2 regions of the Ruminobacter sp. RM87 genome follow, and region 2 is predicted to be linked to the other one. Evidence: predicted binding sites of a transcription regulator. Region 2 holds the regulator's gene; the other holds the start of a gene.
The links. Region 2 encodes sigma-54, which starts transcription at its own class of promoters, with help from an activator protein. Its sites were predicted from a motif close to TGGCACNGTTTTNGCTT; they were not measured.

Region 1 (16,528 bases), on a different contig from region 2:
AAAATGATTGAGGTACAGATGCACATCTCCACCCGTCCAAACAAATTCGTATGGAATCAGATCACACTGCTGAGCAACCATATGAAGCAGCATTGAGTAACTGGCAATATTAAAAGGCAGCCCCAGGAATGTGTCACAGCTGCGCTGATACAGCTGCAGACTTAACTTACCATCAGCAACATAAAACTGAAACATCGCATGGCATGGAGGTAATTTCATATCATCGATACAGGCTACATTCCATGCTGAAACGATCATACGACGGCTGTCAGGAGTATTCTTTATCTGCTGTATTACGTTGGAAATCTGATCAATATGCTTACCATCCGGAGTTGGCCATGAACGCCACTGATAGCCATACACAGGCCCAAGATCCCCGTTTTCATCAGCCCATTCATCCCATATTGTAACTTTATTGTCATGAAGATATTTAATGTTTGTATCTCCGTTAAGGAACCATAATAATTCATGGATTATTGATCTTGTATGACATTTTTTTGTTGTCAGTAAAGGGAAACCATCCTGCATGTTAAAGCGCATCTGATATCCAAAAACAGACTTTGTCCCGGTACCTGTTCTATCGGTTTTCACAGTACCGTTGTCCATAATATGCTGTAATAAATCTAAATATTTTTTCATTAAAAAATCCTTATTGAAAAGCTGTCATTACGACAGCTTTTTTCTTAAAAAATCATCTATTTGATATTCAGAATATCCGAAAGACCTTTTTCTTTAAGATAATCCACATACATTTGCTTGATTGCTGCGGTATCTGACAGCTTAATGGCTTTCTTGAATATATCTGAGAGCTCTTTAGTGTCAACCCTGCGAAGGACATACTTAATTCTGGCTATTTCTGTGTAATTCATACTTAACTCACGATATCCCATTGAAATAAGCAGAATTGCTCCCAACGGATCTCCGGCCATTTCTCCGCACATTGCCAACGGACGATTCAACTCTTGTACACATATACGGTATAAGCGCCATAATACCCTAACCATGGCAGGATTAAAACAGTCATAAAGCTTGGAAACACGTGGATTATTTCTGTCTACCGCTAAAGTATACTGAGTGAGGTCATTACTACCTATGGAGAAGAAATCCAGATACTCAGCAAGATCTTCCAATAAAAACATAGCAGCAGGAACTTCTATCATGGCACCAAGTTTCGGATGAGCTACAACAGAACTGTACTCTTCACAGATTTCCTTATAGGCCTGCTCCAAAATTTCCTTACTTTTTATCACTTCTTCAAGACTGGATACCATAGGAAGCATTATTTCAAGATTTTCGTACTTTCTGTTCGCCTTAAGCATTGCCCTGAATTGAGTGCGAAGCAAATCAGGCTTATCCAGACTTATGCGTATACCTCTCCATCCAAGGAACGGATTAGCTTCGTTAAACGGCATGTACGGTAGAGGTTTATCCCCACCGACGTCCATGGTTCTCATACGAACTCTTGTGGATGCAAAACTCTTGAGAAATTCTTCATAATGAATACATTCCTCCAGTTCTGTAGGAAATGTATTATGCATCATAAATTCAACTTCAGTACGATAAAGGCCAACGCCGTCAATCATCGAAAGTACTGCTTCCGACTCCTTATCAAAATTTAATCCAGCGTTTAATTCGACACTTATCTTAACGCCATCAGAAGTAACGGCAGGTTCATTCTGTTCAGCAATAAACAGTCGTGTATTCTCTTCATCCTTAAGAATATTACCCCTGTATTCAGTTATTATGCCTACAGGAGGATCAACAAAAAGTTCCTCTCGGTTACCATCAAGAATAAATAAATGTCTGTCTAACTTGGACAGAGGCAAATCAACTCCCATCAGTGTAGGAATGTTCATATTCTTGGCAAGTATAGCCGCTATGGAATTAGCACTTCCCTTAAGAGAGATAATACCTGCAATTCTTTCACGAGGCAGTTCAGCAATAAGTGCTGCTGTTATTTCCTCCGCCAACAGTATCACAGGTTCAGAAAATGCAAATTCTTCAAGATAACTGTGTGCTAGTCTGGACAAAAGACGCTGCGACAGGTCACGAATCGCTAATGACAGTTCTTTCTTGTTCTGACTGTTGCAGTCAGCTATCATTTCTTCAGCAATAAGCTTAACTGCCGAAGAAGCTGACCACCCTTCATCATAAATTTTAGCATCTATCTTGTTGCTGAAATCACTGTCTTCAATAATATCCTGGTATGTATCGAAAACATTACTCATATCACTGTTCTTAAGATTATCATTAACTTTAAGGGTAAGTGAATCAAGATCCAGTTGCAACTGAAAAAGTGCCTGGTGAAACAGCTCAACCTGAGTTTCACGGTCATTATTTTTTTTCAGAAGAACCTGTTCCAACTCCATATGTGGCTGCCACACCCAACCTCTTGCTATGGCAATACCACCGGAACCGAAGGTGCACTTCACAGGTTCGGAATTATTGGCTGTCTCATCCTTCTGCCCTGCTATATACAGAGATGAGGACAAATGTGCAGAAAGTGATACTAGAAAAGATTCTTCTATTTCATCAAACTGTCTAGATTCCTTCTGCTGAATGATCAGAATACCAAGATTCAGATCATTGTAATTGATTGGAACACCAAGAAAGGATTTAAATTCTTCCTCTCCAATTTCCGGTATGTATTTGAAATTAGGATGTTCCTGAGCATTAGCCAGATTAAGAATAGTATTTTTCTTACCTACCAGACCTACAAGTCCTTCACCAAAACGCAAAGTAACCTTACCTTCACAGTCATTATTCAAACCGTCAGTAGCAACAAGTCTGTACCGTCCTCTGGTGTGATCGGCTATATATATTGAACAGCAGTCTACACCTAAAGCTTCACGAGTCTTTGCAACCACAAGCTTAAGTGCCTTATTTAAATCCTTTTCACCTAAAAAGGACTCAACTATCAATCTTAATTTTGTAAGCATTATTTTCTCCTTACATGACGCTGCTGGCTCTGTTTTCCATACCAATTTCTTTTCTTAACAGAACTGTCAACCTCTGTTTCATCTTCATTCGGAGTTCGTATTTCCTTGCCGAATAAAGCATAATCAGAAAATTCTTTTAAAATTTTTCGGTAAACATCTCTCTTAAAAGAAATAACCTGTCTTACCGGATACCAGTAACTGACCCATCTCCAATTATCGAATTCCGGAGTGCTGGATAAATTGAATTGAATTTTGTTTTCTGCGTGCTCACACAACCGCAAAAGGAACCATTTTTGTCGCTGGCCGAGGCATACGGGACGCTCATTCCATCTTACCAATCGCTGAGGAAGCTGGTATTTGTGCCACAATTTAGAAACATGAATAATGGTAACATCGCTTTTAACCAGACCAAGTTCTTCATTGAGTTCTCGATACATGGCCTGAACAGGCGATTCACCGGCATTAATTCCCCCCTGAGGAAACTGCCATGAATTCTGACCGATACGGCGAGCCCATAAAACTTGCCCCTGCTGGTTACATATCACAATACCAACGTTAGGTCTAAAACCGTCGCCGTATATCACTTATACACCTCAAAAATCACTATACTCCGATGCTATATCAATTCTAACACATATACAGAACATCACATATCGTTATGACTCATTTGAAGTTAGGAATGGGAGAAAGCCATAATATTTGTTTATAATTGTAATGCAGTGATATTTATAAACAGGTTTTCATATCAGGATTAACATCAGATGATACCTTTCAGTATTGACGAACTTATGCACAGAGTTATTGCTTTGAACGGAATGACAGTCGGGGAACTTGCTTCAGCATTGAACATTCCTCTTCCATACAATACAAAAAATGCAAAAGGCTATATCGGCCAATTGGCTGAAATCGCCTTGGGAGCCACAGCAGGTGCAAAACCAGTGCAGGATTTTATTAACCTTAATGTTGAACTGAAAACCATTCCACTTCTGAAAAACTGCAGACCTGCTCAAAATACTCATGTTTGTATTCTAGAACATCAACATATCCGTAACCAAACATTCGAAAATTCAAACTTCTACAATAAAATCAAACAGGTTTTGTGGTTGCCGGTTGAAGGAGATCCTTCCATAATATTTGCAGAAAGGCACTTCGGAACAGGTTTTCTTTGGCATCCTGATGACAGACAATACCGCATTCTTCATGATGAATGGGAAGAAATTATGGAGTTCATTGCTATCAACGGGATAAAATCAATCACATCGGACATTGGCGAAAATGTGCTTCTGGCACCATGCGGAGGCACTAAAAACAATTACCAATATGGTTTTTACTTAAGAAAATCTTTTACAGCTCAAATCATTGATAATTTCCTTTCTGAATTATCATAAATATGTTTTTTAGTCGTCAGTTAAGGATATTAATTATATTTATTAAAAAATTTTAGATACTGATAATTTAATAAATTTTTTTGCTGTTTTATTGATAAATTTTATCATTAGCACCTCAATTTATTAGCATTAATCATACTTTTAAGAATTAGTGATATACAATTCTTTTATAATTATTTATCTTAATAAGTGACAATCAGTAGAAAATATAAAATCTAATAATAATAACTGATATTAAGTTGCGTAATTTTGAAATTAGGAGAAATTTTAATGAGCGTTACCGTAAAGGAATTTAAAGATAAATTCAAGGTTGCTTTCAAAGTGTCACAGGAAGCAGCCCAGAATGCAAAGGAAATTTATCTCTTATGCGATTTCAATGCATGGGAACCTGTTGCATTAACTCTCAACAAGAATGGTACTTTCACCGTTAATGTTGATATTGCCAAGGATGAAAATCTGAAGAAGACCTATCAGTACAGATATCAGTACGTTATGCCTGACAATTCTGAAAAGTATGACAACGATTGGGATGCTCAGTACTACATTCCAAATCCGTTCAACGGCGATAACTCTGCTTTTGATATTCCTGAACCTTCAGCAGAAGAAGCTCCTGTAAAGGCAGCAGCAAAGCCAAAAGCCGCAAAGGCTAAAACTACTGCAAAAGCCCCAGCCAAATCAGCAGCCAAAACAACCAAAACTTCTACCAAGAAGAAGTAATTAATAATTTTTTGATAATACTCCCGAACCAAAACAAGCTCTGACAACAGTGCTTGTTTTTTTATGCATAAAAATATACACGCAAAAAAAGATTAGAGGAAATTAAGAAATTTCCCCTAACACAAAAACCTAGATTGTATAAGCTTAACTAAAGATTATTCTTCAGACGCACCGGTCTTAACAACTAATCTTTCAGCGATACGAGCTGCTCTACCAGTACGTTCACGGAGGTAGTAAAGTTTAGCACGACGAACCTTACCACGACGAGTAACGGTAATAGAAGAAATTAATGGGCTGTGGGTCTGGAATACACGTTCAACACCTTCACCATTAGAAATCTTTCTTACAGTAAATGCAGAATGAAGACCACGATTACGCTTAGCGATTACAACACCTTCATAAGCCTGTAAACGTTCCTTTTCACCTTCAACTACACGCACCTGAACACGTACAGTGTCACCTGCTCTAAATTCAGGAACATCTGAACGCATCTGTTCTTTTTCAATTTGTTCAATTAAATTCATAATAAATTCCTACCTAGGATATACTGATAACTCTCTACTGTTCAACCTTACGATCTACTTGGACTTGCGTTCTCGCAGATAAAGGGCAAGAATTTTTTCTTGCTCGTCAGTCAGAGCTAGGTTATTTAAAATATCTGGCCTTCTTTCATAGGTTCGGACTAAAGACTGTTCTAATCTCCACTTTCTTATTTTCTCGTGATTTCCACTCATAAGAACTTCCGGAACTTTCTGTCCATCAATCTCTGGCGGTCTGGTGTATTGAGGACAATCCAAAAGTCCTGTGGCAAACGAATCCTCCACAGCACTCAGTTCATCGCCCAACACTCCCGGTATCAAACGAGACACGGCATCAACCACAATCATAGCCGGTAATTCACCGCCACTAAGGACATAATCACCAACAGACCATTCCTCATCGACATATTTATCTATAATTCTTTCATCAATACCTTCGTACCTGCCTGCAATAATGATTAGTTCATCATTTTTAGCAAGTTCTACACAGCCCTGATGATCAAATTTACGCCCCTGAGGTGACATATAAATCACCTTGGCATTTGGAAGCTGTTTCTTGGCCTCAAGAATAGCATCTCTTAGAGGCTGAACCATCATCACCATGCCGGGACCACCGCCAAATGGACGCTCGTCCACTTTCTGGTGTTTGTCATAAGCAAAAGATCTTGGGTTAATGCAAAAAAGGGAAATTATTCCACGCTGTACCGCCCTGCCTGTTACACCAAATTCAGTAATTGCCTGAAACATTTCCGGAAAGATGCTAATTACACCAATCCTCATAAATACCTCATCATACTACCGAATCTGTTTAGAAGTCAGGTTCCCAATCAACTTGTATTACTTTTTCGTCAAGATCAACATTCTTTACCACATGTGGTAAATAAGGTATAAGTCTTTCCTTAATTTCATACTTGTCATCTTTTCTGGCCTTAACAACTAACACGTCATTGGCCCCTGTTTCCATCATGTTAGACACAATACCTAAATCATACCCATCCAGAGTAACTGCCCTAAGACCGATAAGCTCGATCCAACGGAAAACTCCTTCAGGCAATTTAGGTAAGGAGCTAGGGAGTATACCAATGTCACTACCTGTAAAGCCCTGAACTACCTCGCGAACATCAAAACCTTTGATTTTCACGATATAGCTGTCAGCATGTGGCTTTGCATCTGTTATTTCTATACTCTGCCACTGCCCGCCTGGCTTACGATAAAACCAGGGCTTATAGCTAAAAAGACTTTCAGGATCCTCTGTATAAGAAAAAACCTTAATATAGCCTTTGATTCCAAAAACGGCACCAAAACGGCCCATTACTTCAGGTACTTCTTTATCCATACTAATCCCTATATCTCATCACTCTGTTAAAAAACCGTGGTAATCAAATACCATCAGCATCAACTTAAGCGTTAGCCTTGGCATCCTTAACGAGCTTCTTTACACGATCAGAAAGCTGAGCACCCTTGCCAACCCATTCAGTAACCTTGTCAAGGTTAAGATTGAGCTTAACTTCATTGCCCTGAGCAATCGGATTGTAGAAACCGATGTCTTCGATGTATCTACCGCTGAGAGCACGACGTGAATCAGCAACTACTACGTGATAAAATGGACGCTTTTTAGAACCACCACGCTGTAAACGAATAACTACCATATTTTCCTCTATATAAGGTTAATTAACTGACAAAACAATTTCGCCATATACAAAATAGGTTGAAAAATTTTAACTTTTTTTGAGAATTAATCAAGTAAAATTTGCACAATATCTAAATTTTTTATGGAAAAAAATTAAAAAAAGCCATTGCAATCAGCAATGGCTTTTAGAGCAAATATAATTTTTTACTGTTGAGGAGGCATCTTGAAACCTGCGGCAGGCATAAGATCCTTCACCAGATTAAGCATCTTACGAAGCCCACCCTTACTCTGCAGACGTTTCATCATGTGCTGCATCTGAGTAAACTCTCTTATCAGTTTTGTTACTTCGGTAACTTCGACACCAGCACCATCTGCTATTCTCTTCTTACGAGATGCCTTAATAATTTCCGGATGTCTTCTTTCCTTAATGGTCATTGAATTGATGATGGCTTCTTTTCGATAAATAATCTTATCGTCTACCTTATCCTTAATTTCGTCCGGAAGAGCACTCATGCCAGGTAATTTATCCAGCATGCTGGCAATACCACCCATATTGCGCATCTGAACAATCTGAGCTCTGAAATCATCGAAGTCAAAATCCTTACCGGTCTTGAATTTGTCTGCCAGTTTTTCAGCCTGCTTCTTATCAACCTTACGTTCCATCTCTTCAACAAGAGATAAGATATCACCCATGTCAAGAATTCGACTTGCCATACGTTCAGGATGGAATGGATCAAGTGCTTCAATTTTTTCACCAGCTCCGAGGAATTTGATAGGCTTTCCGGTTATCTTACGGACAGAAAGTGCCGCACCGCCACGGGCATCACCATCCATCTTAGTAAGAATAATACCGGTTAAAGGTAATGCATCATTGAAAGCCTTGGCAGTATTGGCAGCATCCTGACCAGTCATGGCATCCACCACAAATAGTGTCTCGACCGGATTGATATCAGCATGAATTTCCTTGATTTCATTCATCATGTCTTCGTCCACATGCAGACGACCGGCAGTATCCACAAGTAAAACATCCATGAACTTAATCTTGGCTGATGCCAAGGCATTGCGGACAATATCAAGAGGTTTATCTTCAACAGTTGACGGGAAGAACTCCACTCCTACTGTTTCAGCAAGAGTCTTTAACTGCTCAATAGCTGCAGGTCTGTACACGTCAGCACTCACAACCATTACCTTCTTCTTTTCTCTGTCTTTAAGGTACTTTGCTAGTTTTGCAACAGTTGTTGTCTTACCAGCACCCTGTAAACCAGCCATAAGAACGACAGCAGGAGGCTGAGTCGCAAGATTAAGTTCCGCACACTCATCACCCATAACAAGCTTTAGTTCTTCGAAAACAATCTTTACGAATTCCTGTCCCGGATTAAGAGCCTGATTCACTTCCTGACCAAGAGCCTTGGTCTTTACTTCAGCAATAAAATCCTTAACCACCGGCAAGGCAACGTCTGCTTCAAGAAGAGCCATTCTAACTTCACGAAGAGTATCCTTGATATTATCTTCTGTTAATTTCCCCTGTCCTGTGATATTACGCAGGGTCTTAGTCAATCTCTGAGTTAAATTTTCAAACATTTTTTAATCCATAAAAAAGATCTGGGCTCTGTATTTCCAGACACAAAATAATTAATCTTACACCTAGCACATTATAATTGAGGCGACAACATTTTAATAGTGAAAGCTAACCAAGATATATGAAAGATCTCACTATGTAATGTTTTACAGAACTCATGTAAACAACAAAAAAGGCCGTAGTTTAGTACGGCCTTTCACTCAAACATACTTCAGAATTAGTTGTTGTTTACAAAATCAACGCCCTGCTGAATGTCTTTCTTAAGGATATCTAACATACCGTTAAGAGCATTTTCTTCAAAAGAGCTTAACTTGCCAATTGGCAGATATTCCTTAACACCTTCAGTACCGAGCAGTAAAGGCTGAGCGAAGAATGAAGCATAACCAGTTTCGCTTTCAACATAAGCTGGTTCAACAACATTTTCTTCACCGCTTAAACCGCGAACAATAGCTAATGCAAAACGAGCACCGGCAGCTGCCATTGACAGAGTAGCAGAACCAGACCCCTTGGCTTCAACCACTTCAGTACCAGCGTTCTGTACATGAAGAGTCAGCTTTTCAATCTGATCAGCAGAAAGTTTTTCATAACCTTCAGACTGAGAGAATAAAGGAAGAATTGTAGTGCCACTGTGACCGCCGATTACCGGAACCTTGGCTGAACAACGACAGCTGTTGGTTGCATCAGCCCAGAATGTTTCAGCACGCAGGGTATCAAGCATAGTAACACCGAATAAGCGCTTCTTATCATAGCAACCAGCCTTCTTTAATACTTCGGCTGCTAATGGAACCATTGTGTTTACAGGGTTGGTGATAATAGCGATACAAGCCTTTGGTGCATGCTTGGCAACTGCTTCTACCAATCCCTTAACAATGTTGGCATTAAACTTGAACAAGTCACTGCGATCCATACCTGGCTTTCTGGCCATACCGGCTGGAATAACAACAACAGAGGCACCAGAAACAGCCTTTACCAGACCTTCGTCACCGGTAAAACCTTCAACTGATACATTGGTAGGGATGTGGCTTAAATCAACTGCTACGCCAGGGGTTGATGGAGCAACGTCATAAAGAGATAATTCAGAACCTTTTGGTAACTGGTTTTTCAAAAGAAGAGATAACGGCTGGCCAATACCACCTGCTGCACCTAAAACTGCAATTTTCATTATTACGGATCCTCTGTAATTTTTACTTATTCTTATACACTAATATTCAATTCGAGTATATTACTCTAAAACAATAATAACTGCTATATTTAGCACCTTAAAATGACGTCTAAATTCAAATTTTTGAGCTCATATCACCTTTATTTTTGAATTTTCTTTTTTGTTAAACGTGATACAAATCAACTTTAATAAATTTGCGTCACTTCAATAAATCATTTTTCCTTTACATCTATAAAAAATTATGCAAATAAAGTGCATAATTATGCATTTTCGTTCTATTCCTGTTATAATTCGACAGATATCTGAGGTAATGAAAATGGAAGATCTAAACAATCAAGACTCTTTAGAAAGAGTTTTTCTTGAATTACTCGGGGCTGAATGCTACAGCTCTCAAACCGAGATTGCGGATGCTTTGCTTGCCAAAGGGTTCTCTAACATGAATCAGTCAAAAGTATCCAGAATGCTTACCAAATTCGGAGCAGTACGCAGACGTAATGCCAAAATGGTTATGGTTTACTGTCTTCCTTTGGAAACAGGCATTCCAACCATAGACAAGACCATCAAATCACTTGTTTTAGACATTGCGCATAACAACAACATCATTGTCATTCATACAAGTCCCGGAAGCGCTCAGATGATTGCCAGAATGCTAGATTCTGTAAGAAAGGCAGAAGGTATTCTCGGTACCATTGCAGGAGATGACACAATATTTGTAACACCAAAAATTGATGTTGATATTGTGGATCTCTATGAAAGCATCAGGGATTTATTTGAAAACTGACATATTAGTTTCCATTTTCATCTGTTAAACAAAAATGCATCCTATAAATCTAAAATGCATAAAAGTTTAAAAAAGTCCTGTATTCAATACAGGACAAATGAATGTGAATAAAAACCGAATTAGCTAATAACTGCTAGAGAGCGTCATCATCCGTTTCACCGGTTCTGATTCTGACTACATGTTCACAGTTATACACAAAAATCTTTCCGTCACCGATCTTGCCTGTCTTGGCGGCTTTTACAATACTCTCCACCACCTCTTCACAGATCTCATCCTTGACAACAACCTCCAGCAAGGCCTTAGGAAGAAAATCAACCTGATATTCAGCCCCTCTGTATAGTTCTGTATGTCCCTTCTGACGACCAAAGCCCTTCACTTCAGTAACTGTCATACCTTCAATTCCAAGTTCAGAAACAGCTTCTCTGACATCGTCCAATTTAAATGGCTTAATAATAGCGCTTATAAGTTTCATGGTTCACTCCTCACCAAAAATACACCCTAATATTCATTCAAAGAACGTGCCATAATTCAAGCTCACAAAAAGCGATTAAACTTGTAAATACAGTCACTAACTTTTAAATATGTGCACAATAAATAAAGAAACGCCCCAAACATGTGCATAACGATCGGCAGATTAACAAAAAAGGGCTGTTTCCTCCATGGAAACAGCCCTTGTCCAGAATACCCCTATTTCAGATTAGGCAGTATACTCAGGCATTTCATTAAATTTCAGGTATGAGTATACCTTGTCCTTCTTACCGTCAAGAGCCTTAACACCTTCAAGGTATTCTTCCTTGGTCGGGATTCTTCCTAAAACAGAAGCAACTGTTGCCAATTCTGCTGAAGCAAGATAAACATTAGCTCCCTGTCCCAGACGATTAGGGAAGTTGCGGGTTGAAGTTGAAATAACAGTAGCATTATCAGCCACACGAGCCTGATTTCCCATACATAATGAACAACCAGGTATTTCACAACGAGTACCAACCTTTCCAAATACACTGTAAAGACCTTCATGAATGATTTCAGCACGATCCATCTTGGTAGGAGGAGCTATCCAAAGCTTTACAGGTAACTGATTCTTGCACTTTTCCAGAATGGTAGCCGCAGCTCTGTAGTGACCAATGTTAGTCATACATGAACCGATAAATACTTCATCAATCTGCTTTCCAGCAACATCGCTTAAAGTTCTCGCATCATCAGGATCATTAGGAGCGCAGAGAATTGGTTCCTTGATCTCATCCATATTGATTTCAATTACAGCTGCGTATTCAGCATCATCGTCAGCCTTTAACAGCTCAGGATTTGCCAGCCAGGCTTCCATTGCCTTAACACGCTTTGCAAGAGTGTCCTTGCTCTGATAGCCTTCCTTGATCATCCAATTAAGCAGAGTGATATTAGACTTAATGTATTCAATTAGAGGTTCTTTGTTCAGAGCTACAGTACAGCCTGCAGCAGATCTTTCAGCAGACGCATCAGCAAGTTCAAATGCCTGTTCAACCTTAAGATCTGGCAAGCCCTGAATTTCAAGAATTCTGCCTGAGAAAATATTCTTCTTTCCCTTCTTCTCTACGGTAAGAAGTCCCATTTCAATGGCTTTAAGAGGAATGGCATGAACAAGATCTCTTAAAGTAATACCAGGCTGCATTGTTCCCTTGAATTTAACCAGAACTGATTCAGGCATATCAAGAGGCATAACGCCGGTTGCAGCGGCAAAAGCAACAAGACCTGAACCAGCAGGGAATGAAACACCCATTGGGAATCTGGTATGAGAATCGCCACCTGTACCAACAGTATCAGGAAGAACCATTCTGTTTAACCAGCTGTGAATTACGCCATCACCCGGTCTTAATGCAACACCGCCTCTTTCCTCTATAAACTTAGGTAAAGTATCATGGGTAACAACATCAACAGGCTTTGGATATGCTGCAGTATGACAGAATGACTGCATTACAAGATCTGCACTGAAATTAAGACATGCCAAATCCTTGAGTTCATCTCTTGTCATAGGACCGGTAGTGTCCTGAGAACCTACAGTAGTCATCTTTGGTTCGCAGTAACTGCCTGGTCTTACACCGGCAACACCGCATGCTCTACCAACAATCTTCTGTGCAAGAGTATATCCCTTGCCATTATCTTCTACTTCCTTAGGCATTACAAACACATCACTAGGACCAAGGTTCAGATATTTTCTTGCCTTAGCAGTCAAGCCACGACCAATGATGAGAGGAATACGTCCACCGGCTCTCACTTCGTCAAGCAGCACCTGAGTCTTTAAAGAGAAGGTTGATAACACTTTAGAATCATTATGAGCGGTAACCTTACCTTCATAAGGGTAAACATCGATAACATCACCTGTATTCATTGATGTTACGTCCATTTCAACAGGTAATGCACCTGCGTCTTCCATTGTATTAAAGAAGATAGGAGCAATCTTGCCACCAAAAACAAAACCACCGGCACGCTTGTTAGGCACAAAAGGAATATCATTACCCATGAACCACAGTACACTGTTGGTTGCACTCTTTCTTGAAGAACCTGTACCAACAACATCCCCAACATATACTAAAGGATATCCCTTTTCTCTTAAGCTGTTGATTGATGATACAGGGCCTGTAACCCCATCTTCATCCGGAGTAATACCAGGACGGGCATTCTTCAACATAGCCATAGCATGAAGAGGAATATCAGGTCTGCTCCATGCATCTGGTGCAGGAGACAGATCGTCGGTATTGGTTTCACCAGGAACCTTGAACACTGTCAGTGTAACTTTCTCTGCAAGCTGTGGACGAGAAGTAAACCATTCTGCATCAGCCCATGACTTAATAACAGCCTTTGCATATTCATTGCCTTTATCAGCTAAAGAAGCAACCTGATCAAAAGCATCAAAAATCAGTAAGGTATGTGATAACGCCTTAGCAGCAGTAGGAGCAAGTTCTTCAAATTCTAAAAAGTTAATCAATGAAGCGACATTATATCCACCCTGCATGGTTCCAAGAAGCTCAACAGCTCTTACAGCTGAAATCAGAGGACTCTTAAGAGCACCTACAGCCACATTAGTTAAAAAATCAGCTTTAACCTTGGCAGCTTCGTCTACCCCAGGAGGAATTCTGTTCTCAAGAAGAGAAACAAGTTCTTCTTCTGAGCCTGCTGGAGGATTCTGAAGAAGAGTTACAACTTCAGCTACTTCATCGACGGTTAATGGCTTTGGAACCACACCAATTTTGGCACGTTCTTCAACCTTAGCATGATATGAATCTAACACTATGTGCTCCTTAAATATAAGCCTGAACTAAAGAGAATTTACTTAAACCATGCATTCCTTGCCTTCCGCGCGGAATCTTTTTAAACATTTCATCAGATATTTAAGCTCATCAAAATAACAATCAGTAATTTAAATCATGATGCGTAAATATCAACATGGCAAAAAATCAAGTTTTCCAATGCTTGATTATAAAATAAAACACCGAAAAATTACATAACGAAAATTTTTCTCATTATATTTGATTTCACTCATATGTGGATATTTATCTAATCATTTATGAAATAAATAAAAAAAATCGGAAGTTTTACTTCCGATTTTCTCAAGAACGCATTTGTTAGCGATGGTGTCCGTGAGGATTAGGTCCAAAGTAGGAATGATGAGGATTTGGACCATAATACGGCTCATAATAACCATGATGATGGTGATGATGAGGTGGTGGAGGAGGCATGTGATGATGGTGATGATGAAATCCTGGCCCCACCGGAACCGGAGCTATAACTATTGGTCTAGGCCCATAAACAGGAGGAGGTGGTGGTGGATAATCAGGTCCAACATAAATACCTGCTCCGCCTCCACCAACAGATACGGACACCTGAGCATTAGCCACACCGGTCATGCCTATCAAGACAAAGCATGAAAGCAGCAACATACGAGCAAACTTTAACATAATACCCCCTTTCCGGTTAATCCGGATTGAGAAAATAATAACAATGTTTTATTACTTATAATTGTAATCAAAAAACAGAGAAATCATATTACAAATCTGTTTTTAAATATTACAAGATGTTACAGGCTTTATTACCTTGTCAGTGAATCAATAAATCTCTTCCAGTCAAAAGCCTGTCCCGGATCTGTTTTTCTGTCCGGAGCGACGTGTTCATGTCCTACGATTCTGTCAACTGTGATTTTCGGATATGAATTCATAAGAACTTTGGTAACCTGTTCAAGACTTAAATACTGTTCATCTGTGTATGGTATATCGTCAGCTCCTTCAAGTTCTATACCTACAGCAAAATCATTGCAGGCGTTTCTTCCATTAAAACATGACTTGCCGGCATGCCAGGCTCTTTCAAGAAATGATACAAACTGAACCACTTCCCCCGTTCTTTTTATATACAGGTGAGAACTAACTTCCAGATCTTTAATCGTTTCAAAGTAAGGATCATCTTCTACAGGCAGCTGTCCCGTAAAAAATTTCTCAACATACTCTCCACCGAATTTTTTTGGCGGCAATGAAATATTGTGAATAACCAGAAGACTGATCTCATTGTCAGGTCTGGCATTAAAATTTCTGGAAGGGATTTTTTTTGCGGAACTCAACCATCCATCAGTAATAATTGGAATTCCGTTTACGAGACTGGACACCATTACCAGTTTCCTTATTTTATATGAAAATTAAAATTCATTTACCATAAAAAAAATCTGCCTGCCGGCAGATTTTTTAAGGTTTTAAGCTATTACAGCGTCCGTGTCATGAACATGAACCTCTTCAATGAATCTGTTCTGTTCAAGCCCCTGCTTGCCATCTTCAATTGTTATCAGGTTATAAGCTGTCGCATCAGCTAAAAGCGCTCTTAACAACATATTATTAAGGTGATGACCTGTTTTATATGCCTTGAACTCACCAACAATGCTCTGAGCAGACATATAAAGGTCTCCTATAGCATCAAGCATTTTATGCTTAACAAACTCATTTGGATAGCGCAGGCCTTCAGGATTCATCACATGGAAATCGTCCATTACCACAGCATTATCAAGACTTCCGCCTAAAGCAAGGTTATGCGCATGCATGAATTCAACATCCTTCATAAAACAGAAAGTTCTTGCACGACTAACATCACTTAAGAAACGATCTCCATTAAAATCAAGCTTATAGTGCTGCATGGACTTATCCATTGCAGGATGATTAAAATCAATCTGAAGATCCAGTTTAAAACCCGCCTTGGTAGGACATAACTCTGCCCACTTATCATCAAGTTCAACTCTGACCTTTTTCAGAACCTTAATGAATTTCTTTGGAGCAGAAAGGATTTCAATACCTGCACTTTCTAGCAGGTATATGAATGGCTGAGCTGAACCATCCATCACAGGTAATTCAGGTGCATTGACTTCAATGTAAAGATTATCAATACCTGTTGCACTTAAAGCAGCACTCAGATGTTCGATAGTTGCAACACGTGCACCGTCATCACTGATTATCGCTGTGCATAACTCAGTATCTCTTACCATTTCGGCAGAGGTTTTCATGTAAACCTTTGGACTAAGGTCAGAACGAACATATACAATACCAGTATTCGCAGGTGCAGGTTTAAAAGTCATCGAAACTTTCTTGCCTGAATGCAAACCAATACCGGAAGCAGAAACTTCCTTTTTGATTGTACGCTGTCTAATCATCATAATCTACGGCTCTTAATTTAATTGAACATCAGGGATATTAGTTATAAACGCACCCTATCAACTATGACAATAATTATCTAAAAAAATTTCAATAGATAACCACCGTCTAAACAAAGATGTGATGAACATCAACT
Region 2 (16,528 bases):
ATCATTCAATGCTGAATCAAAATGGCGCAGTAAGGAAACATGAACCTGTGTTGAAATATTTTTGATAAAACGAAGCTGTTTGATTTTAATAGAGTCACCAAGATCCTTGCAGATTAGCTCAAGCTCTTCAGCGTGCTCAGCAGCTGTTTTTTCGTGAAGGAAAAAAGCCAGAAAAACGTCAGCAAAAGTGTTTTCTTCCAGGTTGTAGCATATAGGTTTATCAAGGATTAGCAGGATTGCCGTTTCTTTTGCATCGTCTGGAATGACTGCGTGTGGCATAACAAAACCATTGCCTATGTATGTGCTGCCTAAATCTTCGCGATCATTAAGAAGTTTCAATAGATTGATAGTCGGGATCCCAACCTTTTTACTGGCTGCGGTGGAAATAACTTCAAATGTTTTTTTCTTACTATAACAAAGGACAGGGCTTAACACACTGTCCTTTTCTAGTAATTCACTCAAAAAATGAGACATCTTAAATTATTGGGTAAGTTTTTCTTTATACTTAACCAACTGACGTTCAAGTTTGTCAGCTAAGGCATCAATAGAAGCATACATGGTTTCTTCAATTGATTCTGCAAAGAGATCGTTGCCGGTTACAGTAACCTTAGCTGCAGCCTTGTGAAGCTGCTGATTTTCGATACTAAGGGTAACATGAATTGACTTAACGTAGTCTTCGAGTCTCTTAAGGTGATCCATCTTGCTATTAACATAATCACGAAGAGCATCGGTTACTTCAACGTGATGACCAACGATAGTAATCTGCATAGGCACACTCCTTAATAATAGGATAGATTACATAAAGAATACGAGCCACAATGGAATGACATCTAAGCCACAGCCTATCTCTCTTCTGTGTGTTATGTCAGGTGGCCAGATTAAGTAAAAACAAGTTTTTTCTTCTCTCTACTTAATTTCATTCTATATTCGATTTTTAATATAAGCTAGCAATAAATTATGGAAAAGTGACTAGAAACTATCTTTTGAATAAAGTTTGTAGAAAAAATAAACTAATCCCTTTGGAAATTGTGTAAATTATCAACAGTTAGATGGTTTTTGCATTGTATCTATTTATTGTCTTTTTTCTGAAAAGCTGCATTTTGCCGCAGACTATTATGTCGTGAGACTTTTTATCAGGTAATTTTTTTCTGTACATATCTGTAAATTGATGAATTTAAAGATAGAGCTGGAAGTATTGCAAAGATTTTTAAAAATATTAAATTTAAGAAAAGTTATTTGCCTCATGAGAATAAAAACTATAAAATCAAAACAGGGACAATAAGGTATGGATCATGCATAAAATGCATATTTTGTACATAAGCAATAATTATAATATTTCCAGCCTTTCCCAAAAGATAATCAAAACTAAATCCAATTTGATGTAAATGTTGCATGCTGGTTTTTTCTGTCAAGCAGAAAACAGAAATGAAATAATTAAGTTGTAGTTATTAAACCGTGGAAGCCATGGATTTGTAAAGCTTGTATCAGGTGTTTTATGAAAGCCGGATTAAATTTAAATCAAGTCAATGTTCAGACTCTGACAATGACTCCACAGTTGCAGCAGGCAATAAGATTATTGCAGCTGTCAACCATTGAGCTTCAGCATGAGATTCAGGAAAATTTGGATAAGAATCCTTTTCTTGAAATGGATGAAAGTGACAATGATAACAGCAATATTGCCTCACTGGATGAAATTAGGGAACAGGAATATAGACTGGAAAACAGTAATGATGATATTACCCCGTTCAATAACGATCCAACAGTTTCACTGGATAATGCTCCCTATGCTGAAGGAAGCCGGGACAATGAGTATTCTCCTTTAAAAGGGGATGACAGCAGTGATTCTTCCATTGCCCGTGATGATTCTGATTCAGTATCGGATAACAGCCAGAGTGACGTAGATTTTTGGCAGGAGTCATATAACGCCGGTGTTTCCTCTGGAAGGACGCGTAATACTGACAGTGATGATTTGGAAGACTTTCAGGGGGCAACAGCCTATGGTTTGGCAGAACATCTGAACTGGCAGCTCAATCTAACGCCGATGAATGATATGGATCATCTGATTGCTGAGGCTATTATTGACGGAATCAATGAGTCAGGATACCTTACTGAAAGTCTTGATGATATTCTTTTGGCTGTAAAGCCTGAATTTCCTGAGGTCACAATTGATGATGCAGAAAGAGTGCTCTGTATTGTTCAGCATTTTGATCCGGTGGGAATAGCTTCCCGCAATCTTCAGGAATCTCTGCTTATACAGCTTAATCAGTTCGGTGATGATGATAATGTCGTTCTTGCCAGAAAAATAGTAAGTGATTATCTTGAACTGCTGGGTAGAAAAGATTTCCGTACGCTGGCCAAGAATCTGGAAATCAAGGAAAAGAACAGTTATCTTCTCAAAGAGGCAATAGAGATTATCACAAAACTTGAGCCAAGACCAGGTAACTGTATTCCGCAGGAAAAGAGTGAGTATGTTATTCCTGATGTGTCCGTTCACAAGAAGGATGGAGTTTGGATAGCAGAACTGAATCCTAATTCAATTCCGAAGATCAGGTTGAACGAAACATACTGTCAGTTGTGCAGTAATGTGAAAAACCCCAAGGAAAGTCAGTATATCCGAAATCACATGCAGGAAGCTCATTCTTTCATACAGAGTGTCAACAAGAGAAATGAGACTCTGTACAGGGTGGCTTCGTGTATTGTCTTGCATCAGCAGGATTTCTTTGAGCGCGGTGAACAGTTTATGAAACCTCTGGTTCTTAATGATATAGCTGTCGAAACCAATCTTCATGAATCCACCATATCCAGAGTTACAACTGAAAAATACATACACACTCCCAGAGGAACATTTGAGCTCAAGTACTTTTTCAGCAGTCACGTAAACTCCACTGACAGGTGTGATGAAATTTCCTCAACAGCAATAAGAGCCAAGATTAAAAAGCTTATCAGTGAGGAAAATCAGAAAAAACCTTTATCTGACAGTCAGCTGTCAAAAATTCTTGAGGAAGATGGAATACAGGTAGCTCGAAGAACAGTTGCCAAGTATAGGGAATCTCTTAATATCCCTCCATCAAGTCAGAGAAAGACTATGTAAAAATGCAAAACAGCCGGAACAGGCTGTTTTCATGGATTTGATATTAAAGAATCGACCTATATTGAAAAGTCATTACCCAGATAAACTTTTTTAACAAGTTCGTTGTTAAGAATTTCTTCAGGTTTACCGTAGGCAATCATATTTCCCTGATTTACAATATAGGCTCGTTCACATACGTCCAAAGTTTCACGAACATTGTGGTCTGTGATAAGAACACCGATTCCACGACCGCGCAACTGTTCAATGATCCCCTTAATTTCACCTACACTGATGGGGTCAACACCTGCGAAAGGTTCGTCCAGTAAAATGAACTGAGGATCCGAGGCCAGGGCTCTGGCGATTTCCACTCGTCTGCGTTCACCACCGGAAAGGCTCATGCCTGTATTGTTGGCAATGTGCTCTATTCTGAATTCCTGAAGCAGATGTTCCATTCTTGCGTATCTGTCGTTTTTGGTACGGATTTTTTTGTTAAGTTCCAGTGCACCCATCAGATTTTCACGAACTGTCAGACGACGCCATATGGATGCTTCCTGAGGAAGATAACCCAGACCGTAACTTGCTCGCTGATCCATCGGTTTGTGAGTAATTTCCTGATCGTCAATAAATACATGACCGTTATCAGCTTTGATAATTCCGACAATCATGTAGAATGATGTGGTTTTTCCGGCTCCGTTTGGACCTAAAAGACCGACGATTTCCCCGTTCTTTATACTGAGGGAAACGTCATTAACTACAACCCTAGACTTAAATTGCTTGAAGAGATGTTCTGCTCTTAGTGTACTCATTTAAATTACTCTTTATTACTTTTTTTCTGCTTTGTTTTCATCTATCTGAGCTTTTAATTCTTCAGGAATGAATACAGTGGTCACACGATTTCCCTTTTTACCGGATGAATCATCTGATGAAGCTTCTATTCTTTCTTTAGCGATATTGTATGTAATGGTATCGCTGGTAATTTTGGATGATCCCTGTTCTATTGATGCTTTCTGTTTAAGTTCAACTGTTTGTCTTTCAGGATAGTAGGCAATTGTAGTACTTTTAGCAGTGACAGGCTTGCCGTTATCCAGAATTTGTGAAAAGACGGCAGGTTTACCAAAAGCGGTAGCACTCTTTATCTGGCCTTTTTCATTACGTATGATTTCAACTTTATCTGCAGTGATGCGGATAGTCCCCTGTTTAATTTCAACATCATCCATAAAAGTTATTTTGTTTGAGCCCAGATCAGCTATCTGTCTGCCTGAATCGATGCTAATGGTTTCCTTGAAATCATTCTGTTTTGCTTCGGCTATATTAATAATACCTGCAATACAGAAAGACAGACAGGCAAAGGTGAATTTATTTATTTTGAGTAAATCCGCTATATGTTGCATGGCAATCCTCTGATAATTCAAAGTATTTTGAGGCTAACTGGCCTTTAAATTTTTTACCGTGATTAGTAAACTGGTTTCCGATAATGTCCACCTGCTCAGGTGTTCTTACCTCATCTGTACCAAGATCAATTTCCAGGTATGAAGTTCGTATTTCCCTGATGATGCTTTCTGTTCCAGTGGTACTGGCAACCACGTTTCCTCTGAGAAATATGGTATCTGCTGATCCTGTCATTGATCCTGTTTCCGCTTCAATTTTCCAGAAACTGTCATTGTTTGTTCTCAGTTTACCCAGATCCTTGTTTTTTTTATCAAGGGCAGGAGAGTAGATTATTGTAGGACTGGTAAAATTAGTCTGATCCAGTCCCTGAAAGTATTCAGCTTCCTCTGCCTGAATTTTTCCGTAAAGCATACCATCGGAATTGTACTGGCTGGTGGAAACATGGCGGGCAAAGAATACGGGCTGTGTTTCCAGTAATTTATCTCTCTCTGTCTGTTCCTGAACACTTACCCAGTTATAAAAGTAGTATGAACAGATGAGCAGTATGAAAAGAGGTAAAATCCTCAACAGGCGCTGTAACATATCAAATACTTGCTCCTACACTGTCAAGTCTGCCACGTGCCGTTAATATAAGATCGCATACCTCTCTTACTGCTCCGTTACCACCATCCAGATGACAGATGTAGTCTGAAACAGATTTAACAATCGGATGAGCGTCTCTTGGACAGAATGACATGCCACAGTGGTTAAATACGGTTATGTCTATCACATCATCACCTATGTATGCAATTTCATCGGCTGATACCCCAGATTCGTTAATTATCTGCATCAGGGCTGCTACTTTATCAGTGATTCCCTGATAAACGTATCTTGCCTTAAGTGACTTCATTCTGATGTTTACAATTTCAGATTCGCGCCCTGTAATCACACCGAAACCGACGCCAAGCTTCTGTATGGCAACAATACCGAAACCATCTTTGGTGTTGAAATTTTTTATTTCTTCACCGGAATTTGAAATATATATTTTTCCGTCAGATAACACACCGTCAACATCACTGAGTAAAATTTTAATATTTCTGATTCGCTCCAATAATGATTCAGATACAGTGCCGTATGGAGTTAAGCTTGTAAGTGACATTGTAAACTTCCCTTATCAAACCGCAGGAGAAAGGATTGGTATCTCCTTTCCGTAAACGAAACATTTTGAGAATACTGAACTGAATATCCTCATTGCACCATTTTACCAAAAACTGTAAAAAGATTGGAAATTAACTGAGTATTGCATGATACTCAGTTAATTAATTTGAATATTAGACAGTTTTGTTTCCGGTTATATCCTTAAGGTCGTTCAATATTTTTTCCAAAACGACATCTGGGTTTTTATACCATTCGCAACTCCATATGCGAATGACTTTCCATCCCAGACCTTTCAGTACGGATGGCTGTCCGCAACACTTATCGGCAATGGCGTATTCAGAAGAGAAGCCATAGCCGTCACTCATAATGCATGCAATATATCTGTTGCTGTCTGAAGGATCTTTGATTGCAAGATCAATTTTGAAGTTTGAGGTACCCAGACTGGTGGTGCTGTCATATCCGTGTTCTTTAAGTCGGGAAGCGAGAACTTCAATCAGTCTGTCATTCTTACATGCATGCATATTCTGTTGATTAGGAAGATACTTGTATCCTTTTTTTGCATAGGTAAGGAATGATTTAAGTCCTCTTACTCCTTCAGAAGAAAGATTTGTAAGGTGCATTAAATCAGGATCCAGAGAGGAGAATACCACCATCTCCTTCTTGGCTCTGGTGATGGCTACGTTAAGTCGTCTTTCTCCGCCAGCTCTGTTAAGCGGACCGAAATTCATGGTAATTCTTCCACTGCTGTCTTTACCGAAACCTATGGAAAATACAATGATGTCTCTTTCATCACCCTGAACGTTTTCCAGATTTTTAATAAAAATTGGTTCAGGCAGCTGGAGAGCCCTGTTTTCAAGCTCCGGCTTTTCTCTGTAGAGTTTTTCCAGATCATCTTCAAGCTGAGCCTGCTGCCTGCTGTTAAAGGTAAGCAGACCGATAGAGGTGTTGAGATTCTTATCATCACTGAGGAAATTGGCCAGATATTCAATGGTTTTTTTGCTTTCTTCCTTGTTTCTGCCGGACCCTCCGCGATCGTATAAACCGTTAACTTCAACATAGGTGATTTTTGACATCTGATCATCAGGTGAAGGGAATGTGCACAGCTTGTTTTCATAATACATGATGTTGCTGAACGCTATTAAGCTTTCATGAGAGCTGCGGTAGTGCCAGTTAAGTGTCGTAACAGGCATACCAAGAGCCATGCAGTCATCAAGAACGCTTTCCAGATCTTCAAGTTCATCAGGTATGTCTGTCTGTTTTGCCGAGAAGAAATCTGTCGGAGGCATCTGTTTAGGATCTCCTACAACAATCAGCTGTCTGCCTCTGGCAATGGCTCCTACAGCCTCTGATGTAGGGAGCTGTGAGGCTTCATCAAAAATAATGAGGTCAAACTGATATTTTTCAGGTGAAAGGTACTGGGCAACTGATAAAGGACTCATCAGCATGCATGGACACATTTCAGGAAGGAGATTATTTATATTGTCAAAAATGGAACGAATACTGAGTTTGCGACCGTGATTTTTAATGGCTCTGTTAAGGAAGGTTTTCTCTTCCGATAAATTTTCATTATTATCTGCATTTTTTCTATAGTGTTCCATTGCTGTCAGAAGCGAGTTCTTACAGCCTTCTCTGAATTTAGAGGTGTTTTCATTAAGCTGAGTCATCTTGTCTGAGAACAGAATTCCTTTGAATCCAGCCAAAGTAGAATCGTGGTTCAGGTAGTAGTTGCATATTGTTTTTGCAAGTACCAGATCAGCATAATGGTCACCCACGGTTGACTTTATTCTGCCATGTCGTATATCTTCGGATAGCTGAGTAAATCCGTTATCGGCTATTTTTTCAAGACGAATGTTCAGATCAATCCATTCTCTGAGGTTTGCTTTATTTTCAATCATTGCAAGAGCACATCTGCCGATATTTTCAGTTTCAACAGGATAATCATGGGCTGATACCTTGAAATAATCGAAAACATTATGCAGGTTTTCTGTAAATGCTGTTAAGGATGTAAGGATTTCTGAAAGCTGGAGATTTAAATATTCAATACTGTTTTCCGATTTTTTCAGATAAGTATTTATATTGTCAGTTATCCGGCATCCGTTAAGTTCATTTTCAAGCTGTTTCAGGCCTTCAGTTACTTTTATGGTATTTTCCGTACATGTTTCTGCTTTTTCAGGAGCGGTGCTGAACATTTTGGCGAGTTTAGGGCAGGCGTTGTTAAGAGAAGTCACCTGTGTACCTATGCTTTTTTCAAGCTGACTGAATTCCTCAGCTTTTTCCGCCAGTTCCTTGAAATTATCTGATGTAACCTTTACATCAGCTCCGAGTGTTTTCTGCAGTGTGGATATACTGTTTTTGTGAGAGAAAAATCTTGAAATGAAGAATTTCTGTTCATCAAGTTCCCACTCTTTGAGGAGACTGTGAATATCTACGGACAGAACATCCCTCGCATTTTTACCGAGATCGGAAGCCAGCTGTTTCTGCTTTTTTAAACATTTAACCGTTTCTGAAACCTGAGAGGATATTTCACTTACAGATTCAGAAGTTAGAATTTCTCTGCTGATATCAGGAGTACAAAGCAAATGACTGATTTGTTCTATAACTGATACCTGTCGGAAAACATCCATGCCGTCGTGTCGGATACCAAGTATATTTTCAGAAGCTTCCAAAGAAGAAAGGGCTTTTGTTTCATCCTGTTTGAATTTATCAGCAGAAAGGTTAAGTTCAGATTCTGGGATTACGGAAAGACGGGACAGGTGCAGAGGATTTTCTGCAAAATTGTCACCGCTCTGACTCAGAAGAGCCAGTTCTCTGAGAGACATATTGACCTGCTGAACATTTTCTGCCGTAGTGTTTCTGAGAAATTCCTCGCCTATGTTCAGAGGAGATACATCCTGAGCCTTGGCGGAAATGCACATGGCATCATAGACGCTCAGGTTCGCACACTTTTTTTCGTGAAGTGATGATATCTCATTCTGTATTTCATTTCTCTGATTGTTAAGTGTTTTGCAAAGCAGGGAAAAATCGTTCAGATTTTCCTTAGGCATCTGAGGAAGACCTTCGCTCAGTCTGTTAAGAACCACGCTTTTTCTCTGAGTATTGGAATGCAGTTCCAGACAGTACGGAGCCAGTCCGAGCTTTGATAAACGTCGGTAAACAACACTTAATGCTGCCATTTTTTCAGCAACAAACAGAACTTTTTTCTTCTTTGCCAGAGCATCGGCTATTATGTTGGTAATAGTTTGTGATTTACCTGTTCCAGGAGGTCCCTGTAACACAAAACTTCGACCTGAGGAGGCCTGCCATAAGGCGTCAAGCTGGCTTGTGTCAGCCATTATTGGCTGGCACAGCTGACCAAACGAGAAGCGTTCGTCGATCGGTTTTTCAATATCTTTAGGGGCGGTGAATTTTTCCCCGGCAACGGTACCATTGCACAGAGCGTTGAACAGGTCGTTCTTTTTGAAAAATTCTTCGTTTGCAACCAGATCCTGCCACATAACGAATTTTCTGAAAGAAAAGTTACCGATGCCTGCTCTTTCTTCTATATCCCATCTGTGCATCTGCATAATGGCTTTTCTGAAAATCGCCAGAATCTTTTTAACATCCACTCCGTTATCATCCTTTGGAAGAGGATCCAGTGAAGGAATTTCAATTTCGAAAGTCTGCCTGAGCATTTCCAGCAAGGTATGATTGATGATGGTTTCTTCCTCTCTGCCGGTAAGTTCAAATGGAGAACGGCTGTTTTTTCTGCTTATATCCACAGGAATCATCAGGATAGGAGCGTATTTAGGTGATGACGAAGTATCAGATTCGTACCACTTTAGCAGTCCCATGGTTAAAAAGAACGAATTGGCCCCGTTCTCCTCCATTGATGTCTGGGATTCCCTGTAAAGTTTCTGCAGTTCTTTGTTCAGAGTAATTTCGTCAGAGACAGGAATGTGCAGATTTCCGCTCTTCTCATCTTCTTTGACCAGCTGACTCAATGTGTCAGTCAGTGTACGGTTATTCTGTTCGTACTCTTTAATCATTGATTCGGACAGGGTATTTAAGGTGAATTTCTCATTACAGAATATTCTGTCCTCGAAGTCAGCCAGAGAACTGATAAGGATCTGACATGCACCTTTTTCAAAACGCAGATTTAAAAGCCTGTTACGCAGACTCAGATCCAGCAGTTTGTTTTTCCAAATCTGCAGATGGGTTAGTTTATCACGGTTGTTTTCACTGATGCGTATTTCCAAAGGATCAAGATTCTGAGGTCTGATAACTGATTCAAACGTGCTGTCTTGAATAAGTTCAATGGAACCATTCTCTTTTTTTACCTGCTGAGGCAGAGGTTTGATTCCGTTTAATCTGCAGCGGAATATATCAAGAGCCATGTAAAAATCTTTAATTTTTAAGGTCTTGTCTGCAGCGGAGACCGCTTCATCAAATGTTGAGGTTCCGTTGAGACAGGTGCTCTCAGCAAGAATGATGTCGTGAATTTTGTCTGCCGAGTGCTTGAGGATTGTTTCACGATCCTCAATCGAAGTACTTGGATATGGCTCTCCGTTGGTCCACACGCCTACATAAGCGTGATCTTTAAACAGTATAAGCAGAGGATGAAGACCTACATTTTCCAGCATGGAGGCAAGCAGACAGCTTAAATCCAGACAGTTACCGGCTTTTTCCTGAAGAATACTTTCGCAGCTTCGTATTCTCTGGCCGTTTTTTATGTGGGATGATGCGGGAGCAACCTGATATCTTATCTGCTGTTCCTGAACAGCCTGATAGATAGCTGAAAACTGCTGATTGATATAATTGATATTGTTGCTCTGATAAGCATCGAAAGATAAATCAGGATTGATTTCCTTAAGCTTTTTATTCGCACTTGTTAGCAGACCTGTTAACGCGGGAGAATTTGGGGTAACAAACGATGCAAGCATTTCGTATTTGCTGTTGTTCCAGAAATCACGAGCCTGTATTTCAATATTTCTGGAATATTTTGCAAGTTCGTGTCCGCTCTGATCTTTCAGTACAATAGATATCACGTCTTTGAAACTGTCGGTATATGAGGCGAGTACAAGCGGTTTGAAAACAACCTTGGGATTTTCCAGAATATAGCTGTCCCCTGCATCTATTTCAGTAATATGTTCAGTAAACGTTTCAGAAATTCCGGAATCAAAACTGATTTCCAGAGATGGTGACATAAGATGCGTATCAGTGGTAACAATAATGGTGTTGAAAAAATTTTCGTTATTGTGAAATGAAACATAATTAAGAGTTTCATTTATGTCTGCAGAAATTTCAACTCTTGGTTTTCTGATCTGATTTTCGCTCATCGTTGAGTTGTATTCATTACTCATACATTAGCCCCATGATTTACAATATTAAGCAGCGTTCTGAATATAGTGATGATGTGTTTATATGTTCTGGAGATTGGAGAACGTGCGGATTAGCCGACTTTTTCAAAATTTTATTCTAATATAAGGATGTTTGTACATTTTTTTTACTGTTTTATGACAGATAGGGGATAAAACATTGATTTATACAGGAAACAGTACTGTTTCTAGGGCCGGTGTCTGCATGTCTTATGTAAGATAGTTTTATCGTCAGCAACAAAAGGACAAAACATTTGGAGATATTTTTTGCAAATTCAGACAGTCACAAATAATCATGCAACTATTTGATAAAAATTTTGACTAATAAACAGAATCTACAGTAAAGTAAACAGATGTGCAGGTCGCATTAATTTATGAATGTGTTTACGGGAATAGGAAATTTGAAAAAGTAAAGATTTGCCAGCCTCCCTCAACCTGTTTTTTCAAAAGTAATACTGGAAATATATGAATAATCTAGTAGAAATAAAAGATATGTCGTTTTCATACGGTCAGAGAACTATTTATGAAAATGTAAATCTTAAAATCCCAAAAGGAAAAATAACTGCGTTTATGGGACCGAGCGGTACCGGTAAAACGACTATGCTTAGACTTATCGGGGGGCAGATAACCCCGGATAAAGGTTCCATAATGTTTGACGGTATAGACGTTCATAAGCTTAACCGATCAGACCTCTATAAGCTTCGTAAAAGAATGAGCATGCTTTTCCAGAGCGGTGCTCTCTTTACAGATCTTAATGTTTATGACAATGTTGCATATCCTATACGGGAGCATACGAAACTTCCTGAAGAAATAATAAGAGACATGGTTCTTATGAAGCTGGAAGCAGTCGGATTGCGCGGGGCCAGTAATCTGATGCCTCATGAATTGTCCGGTGGTATGGCAAGAAGAGCCGCTCTTGCCCGCTCCATAGCACTTGATCCGGAGCTTATAATGTATGATGAGCCCTTTACCGGACAGGATCCGATCACTATGGCTGTCCTGTTGAGACTTATCCAGACACTGAACAGAACTTTAGGACTGACCTCTATAGTAGTTACCCATGATGTATCAGAAATCCTGACAATTGCTGATTATGCATATATTCTGGCCGGTACCAAGGTTGTTGCCGGAGGTACTCCTGAAGAACTTAAAAAGTCAAAGGATCCTCGTGTAAAGCAGTTTATAAACGGCGAGTATGATGGGCCCGTTCCGTTTAACTATCCTACAGAAGTTGATTATCTAGAGGATTTGTAATGTTTCTATTGAATCTGATTTTAAAATTGGGAAACTGGGGGCAGCGAAGGATTTCTGCCATAGGTAGGGCTACCATAATGCTGTTCTACTCTTTGGTAGGTAAACCTCAGTTCCGTAAGAATTTCCCTCAGCTTATCCGACAGATTTATATCGAAGGTGTCCAGTCCATCAGTATCATAGTTGTTTCAGGACTGTTTATCGGAATGGTTCTGGGATTGCAGGGATTCCATGTTCTTGTGGATTTTATGGCTGAAGGTGCACTGGGACAGATGGTTGCACTTTCAATTATCAGAGAACTGGGACCTGTAGTGGCTGCATTACTGTTTGCAGGTCGAGCCGGCTCGGCTCTAACGGCAGAAATCGGTTTGAAAAAGGCGACAGAACAGCTGTCCTCCATGGAAATGATGGCAGTGGATCCTTTGAGACGAGTCATTGCACCTCGTTTCTGGGCAGGGGTAATTTCGCTCCCTCTGCTTACAGTGATTTTCACCCTGGTAGGTATATATGGCGGAAAGCTTGTAGGTGTAGACTGGCTGGGTGTTGATGACGGTATATTCTGGAGCGGTATGCAGAGTTCCATTGATTTCTGGAACGATCTGATGATGTGTGCCGTGAAAAGTATTGTTTTTGCAGTGACCGTAATTTGGATTTCCCTGTTTAACGGTTACGATTTGGTTCCTACTTCAGTGGGTATAAGCAAGGCCACCACAAATACTGTGGTTCAGTCGTCATTGGCTGTTTTAGGTCTTGACTTTGTATTAACTGCCGTAATGTTTTAAGGAATAGAAAGTGAAATTTAGTAAAATTGAATTTGCAGTAGGATGCTTTATAGTAGCTGCTATATTTTGTGGTGTTATGCTGGCACTCAAGGTTGCCGGTCTGTCCTTTGATTTCAAAGACGATTCTTACAGGGTATACGGTTATTTTGACAATGTCGGCTCATTAAAATTACGAGCCCCCGTGAAGATTGGCGGTGTGGTTATAGGCAGAGTTTCAGAAATTCATGTCGATCCTGAAAAACTTGTTCCCGTCGTGGAAATGGAAATACAGCAGAAATACAATACCCTTTCAAGCGAGAGTAAGGCTTCCATTCTTACAGCGGGGCTGATAGGTGAGCAGTATATAGGTATAACTCCGGGATTCTATGATGAAGATATGGGAACTACTTACCTGCAGGATGGAGACAGAATCAATGATACTGGTTCAGCCATTGTTCTTGAGGATCTGATTGGTAAATTCCTTTATTCCGTCAATAAGTCTGACAGTTCATCATCTGAGTCAGGTGGAGTAGCCCAGGCTGCTGAAGCGTCAAACGAACAGTAGAATTTAGGTGCCTGTTTGAATATCTGACTGCTTGGTTACTTTGGTTTCTGAGCAGTTAATTATTTAAAAAAAGAAATTTTTGAATTATCTGAGTTTTTTTTAATCTAAAAGAATGTGATCGGAAAAGATCTACATAAATTATAAATCGCTGGCATGCTTTGTATGAGATGCCTCGCATAAAGAGGGAATTAAATGCTGAAAAGATTTTTTAAGGCCGCACTGGCTGTCATATTTGTATGTTTTTCTTTAAATTCATTTGCGTCAGAGCCGGTGGATTCAAGTGATCCGTATAAGTTAATAAAAGCACTTGCGGACAATACGTTTGCATCCATCAAGGCCAACAAAGACAAGCTCAATGACAGCAATGTATCAAGAGGTATTATCAGAACCGAACTTCTTCCGTACATTGATAATAAATATGCATCTCTTAAGGTTATTAATCAGAATTTAAAGCAGACCAATGAGGAACAGCGTGCCAGATTTGTTGAGGCTTTTACTGATTATATTATTGCAACATATGCTGACGCGTTAAAAAAGTATACCACTCAGACTGTGGAGGTTCAGAAACCTAACAAGATTGATGACAATGATGGTTTTATATCTGTAAAAGTTTTTGTAAAAGAAGAAGGGGCTCCTGATTTGGAAGTGATTTTCAAATTACGTAAGAACAAGAAGACAGGTCAGTGGAAGATTTATGATATGGTTGCTGAAGGCATAAGTCTGTTAAGCGCCAAGCAGTCTGAATTAAGCGGCCTCATCAGGGATAAAGGTATTGATGCGGTAAGTAAGCAGCTTAATGAACACGTTGCAGCAACTGCAAGTAAGTAGGAAAAATAAATGAAAATAGAGGGTTCACTAGATTTCAACAGTGTTGAAAAACTATGGAAAGACAGGAAAACACTGTTTTCAGACAGTGTGGCCGATCTTAGCTCTGTTGATAAGATTGATTCTGCTGGCATTTCATTTTTGGTTCTATGGGCCAAGGAACATGAAAACAGACTGAGAATTATTAAACCGCCGAAGGAGGCAATAAACCTTATAAAACTGTTCAAGCTTAATGATTTGTTTTCTGTTGAAACAGATTGATGAAGATTTGAATTGTTTATCGCAGTGAGACCATGGGATTAACCATGGTCTTATTTTTTAGAAACAGCAGATATCAAGGGAGCGAGTATCCTGCCGCAGTATAGAGGCTGTACCATTCTTCTCTGGTGAGTGTAATATTGGGAGCCTGTAGAAAATCATCCAGATGTTCCGGGTTTGTGGTTCCTGAAATGACCTGAACATTCTTATCTATTCTGAGATTCCATGCGGCGGCTATGGCGGTTTTGGATACGTTGTTGCGTTGTGCTATTTCCCAAAGCTTTGTATTAAGCTGCCCGTAGTTCGGATTGTCTATGAAGGAACCGTTAAAAGTTCCAAACTGTAACGGACTCCAGGTCTGTATTGTAATGTTATGAAGTCTGCAGTAATCAAGTATTCCCATAGCTCTGCTAAGCCCGTTCTGTGAATATGTGTTTGTTTCCAGTCCTTCTGAAATCATCGGGGCAAAAGCAAGACTCAGCTGCATCTGGTTAAATGATATCTTGTGTGATGTATGTTTCTGGAGGTATTCAATCTGAACAGGATTGAAATTTGAAACCCCGAAAGTTCGGACTTTGCCGCTGTCGTAGAGTTTGTCAAAAGCTGAGGATATTTCTTCCGGTTCCCACAGAGCATCCGGGCGGTGAATAAGAAAAACATCAAGATAGTCACATCCGAGACGGCTCAGAATATCGTCAACAGACTTCAGAATGTATGATTGAGAGTTGTCATAGCATACTCCTGGTCTTATACCGCATTTAGATTGAATGATGAGATTATTTCTCTGAATATTGCGTGATTTAAGCCATGTTCCAAAAGTACGTTCGCAATCTCCATTGCCGTAAATATCGGCATGATCGAACCAGATGACTCCTTTGCCATAGGCATGATCCAAAAAGTTCATGGCTTCATCATGTCCTTTACCTGTCAGTCGCATCATGCCTGAAATAATTCTGTGGTTGTTTTTTTCCTGCTGAATCTTATTCAGTATATTCATATATGCTCTTCCCCAACACAAGATTAAAATGCTAATCATTATGTCATACATTAAATGAGAAATATCATTTCAGTTTGTGAAAATTGGAATTACATTTAGAAATTAAAGAATAAAGTGATATTGAAAGTTGTTCAAGTATGGTAGAACCAGCATGTTTAAAAAAATAAGTCGGTCCATTCAAAATCATAGGATCGTATTAATTTGTAATAAACAAGTTGTTACGAACAACGTTTATTGTTGAGTTTTGTACTAAACATTTGTAAAATTTTGACGGTTTGTTATTTGATTGTTGATACCTTGTAATGGTCACTGATTATGCATAAATTTAAGATTGAAGGTGGAAAGGCTCTTATCGGAGATGTCGTTATTTCAGGGGCTAAGAATGCGGCTTTACCTATTATTCTTGCCACAATTCTTACTGATGAGCCGGTTGTTTTACACAATGTTCCTAACTTAAGGGATGTTAAGACCTCTTTTAAATTACTGGAAATTTCCGGAAAGACAGTAAAACAGCTTGATGAAAGCAGTTATGAGATAACCGGTACCGTAACAAATTCACAGGCTCCGTATGAACTTGTTAAAACCATGCGTGCTTCAATTTTAACTTTGGGACCTCTTGCTGCTAAAACTGGTACTGCAGATGTGTCACTTCCCGGTGGCTGTGCCATTGGGGCAAGACCTGTTAACCTCCATATTCATGGTCTTGAACAGATGGGCGCAAATGTTGAAATCGAATCAGGTTATATCAAGGCTCGCGTAAATAACAGGCTTGTAGGCACTCACATTTACATGGATATGGTATCTGTAACCGGTACGGAAAACCTTGTGTCGGCTGCAACACTGGCTTATGGTGAAACCAGATTGCAGAATGCCGCAAGAGAGCCTGAAGTTGTTGATCTTGTTAATTTCCTTAAAACTCTA

Region 1: a site for sigma-54 is predicted at 11,243-11,259, ahead of T489_RS0100880 (P-II family nitrogen regulator). Genes of this name have one in related genera too.

Annotation. Positions count from the first base shown of each region.
Region 1 covers NZ_JNKD01000002.1:20,432-36,959, reverse strand. The annotation lists gene thyA (thymidylate synthase) at 1-639, opposite strand, end outside; gene ptsP (phosphoenolpyruvate--protein phosphotransferase) at 696-2,939, opposite strand; gene rppH (RNA pyrophosphohydrolase) at 2,939-3,523, opposite strand; gene T489_RS0100925 (MutH/Sau3AI family endonuclease) at 3,701-4,327, shown strand; gene T489_RS0100920 (early set domain-containing protein) at 4,598-5,044, shown strand; gene rplS (50S ribosomal protein L19) at 5,200-5,568, opposite strand; gene trmD (tRNA (guanosine(37)-N1)-methyltransferase TrmD) at 5,623-6,363, opposite strand; gene rimM (ribosome maturation factor RimM) at 6,392-6,919, opposite strand; gene rpsP (30S ribosomal protein S16) at 6,984-7,232, opposite strand; gene ffh (signal recognition particle protein) at 7,418-8,794, opposite strand; gene mdh (malate dehydrogenase) at 9,010-9,954, opposite strand; gene argR (transcriptional regulator ArgR) at 10,271-10,735, shown strand; gene T489_RS0100880 (P-II family nitrogen regulator) at 10,869-11,207, opposite strand; gene acnB (bifunctional aconitate hydratase 2/2-methylisocitrate dehydratase) at 11,433-13,997, opposite strand; gene T489_RS14550 (hypothetical protein) at 14,332-14,664, opposite strand; gene ampD (1,6-anhydro-N-acetylmuramyl-L-alanine amidase AmpD) at 14,796-15,365, opposite strand; gene lpxC (UDP-3-O-acyl-N-acetylglucosamine deacetylase) at 15,447-16,391, opposite strand.
Region 2 covers NZ_JNKD01000045.1:5,323-21,850, reverse strand. The annotation lists gene T489_RS0109005 (PTS sugar transporter subunit IIA) at 1-462, opposite strand, end outside; gene hpf (ribosome hibernation-promoting factor, HPF/YfiA family) at 481-768, opposite strand; gene T489_RS0108990 (RNA polymerase factor sigma-54) at 1,496-3,091, shown strand; gene lptB (LPS export ABC transporter ATP-binding protein) at 3,148-3,876, opposite strand; gene lptA (lipopolysaccharide transport periplasmic protein LptA) at 3,892-4,461, opposite strand; gene lptC (LPS export ABC transporter periplasmic protein LptC) at 4,427-5,041, opposite strand; gene kdsC (3-deoxy-manno-octulosonate-8-phosphatase KdsC) at 5,043-5,597, opposite strand; gene T489_RS0108965 (DUF4011 domain-containing protein) at 5,770-10,935, opposite strand; gene T489_RS0108960 (ATP-binding cassette domain-containing protein) at 11,416-12,204, shown strand; gene mlaE (lipid asymmetry maintenance ABC transporter permease subunit MlaE) at 12,204-12,983, shown strand; gene mlaD (outer membrane lipid asymmetry maintenance protein MlaD) at 12,994-13,527, shown strand; gene T489_RS0108945 (MlaC/ttg2D family ABC transporter substrate-binding protein) at 13,720-14,355, shown strand; gene T489_RS0108940 (STAS domain-containing protein) at 14,365-14,613, shown strand; gene T489_RS0108935 (aldo/keto reductase) at 14,687-15,607, opposite strand; gene murA (UDP-N-acetylglucosamine 1-carboxyvinyltransferase) at 15,923-16,528, shown strand, end outside.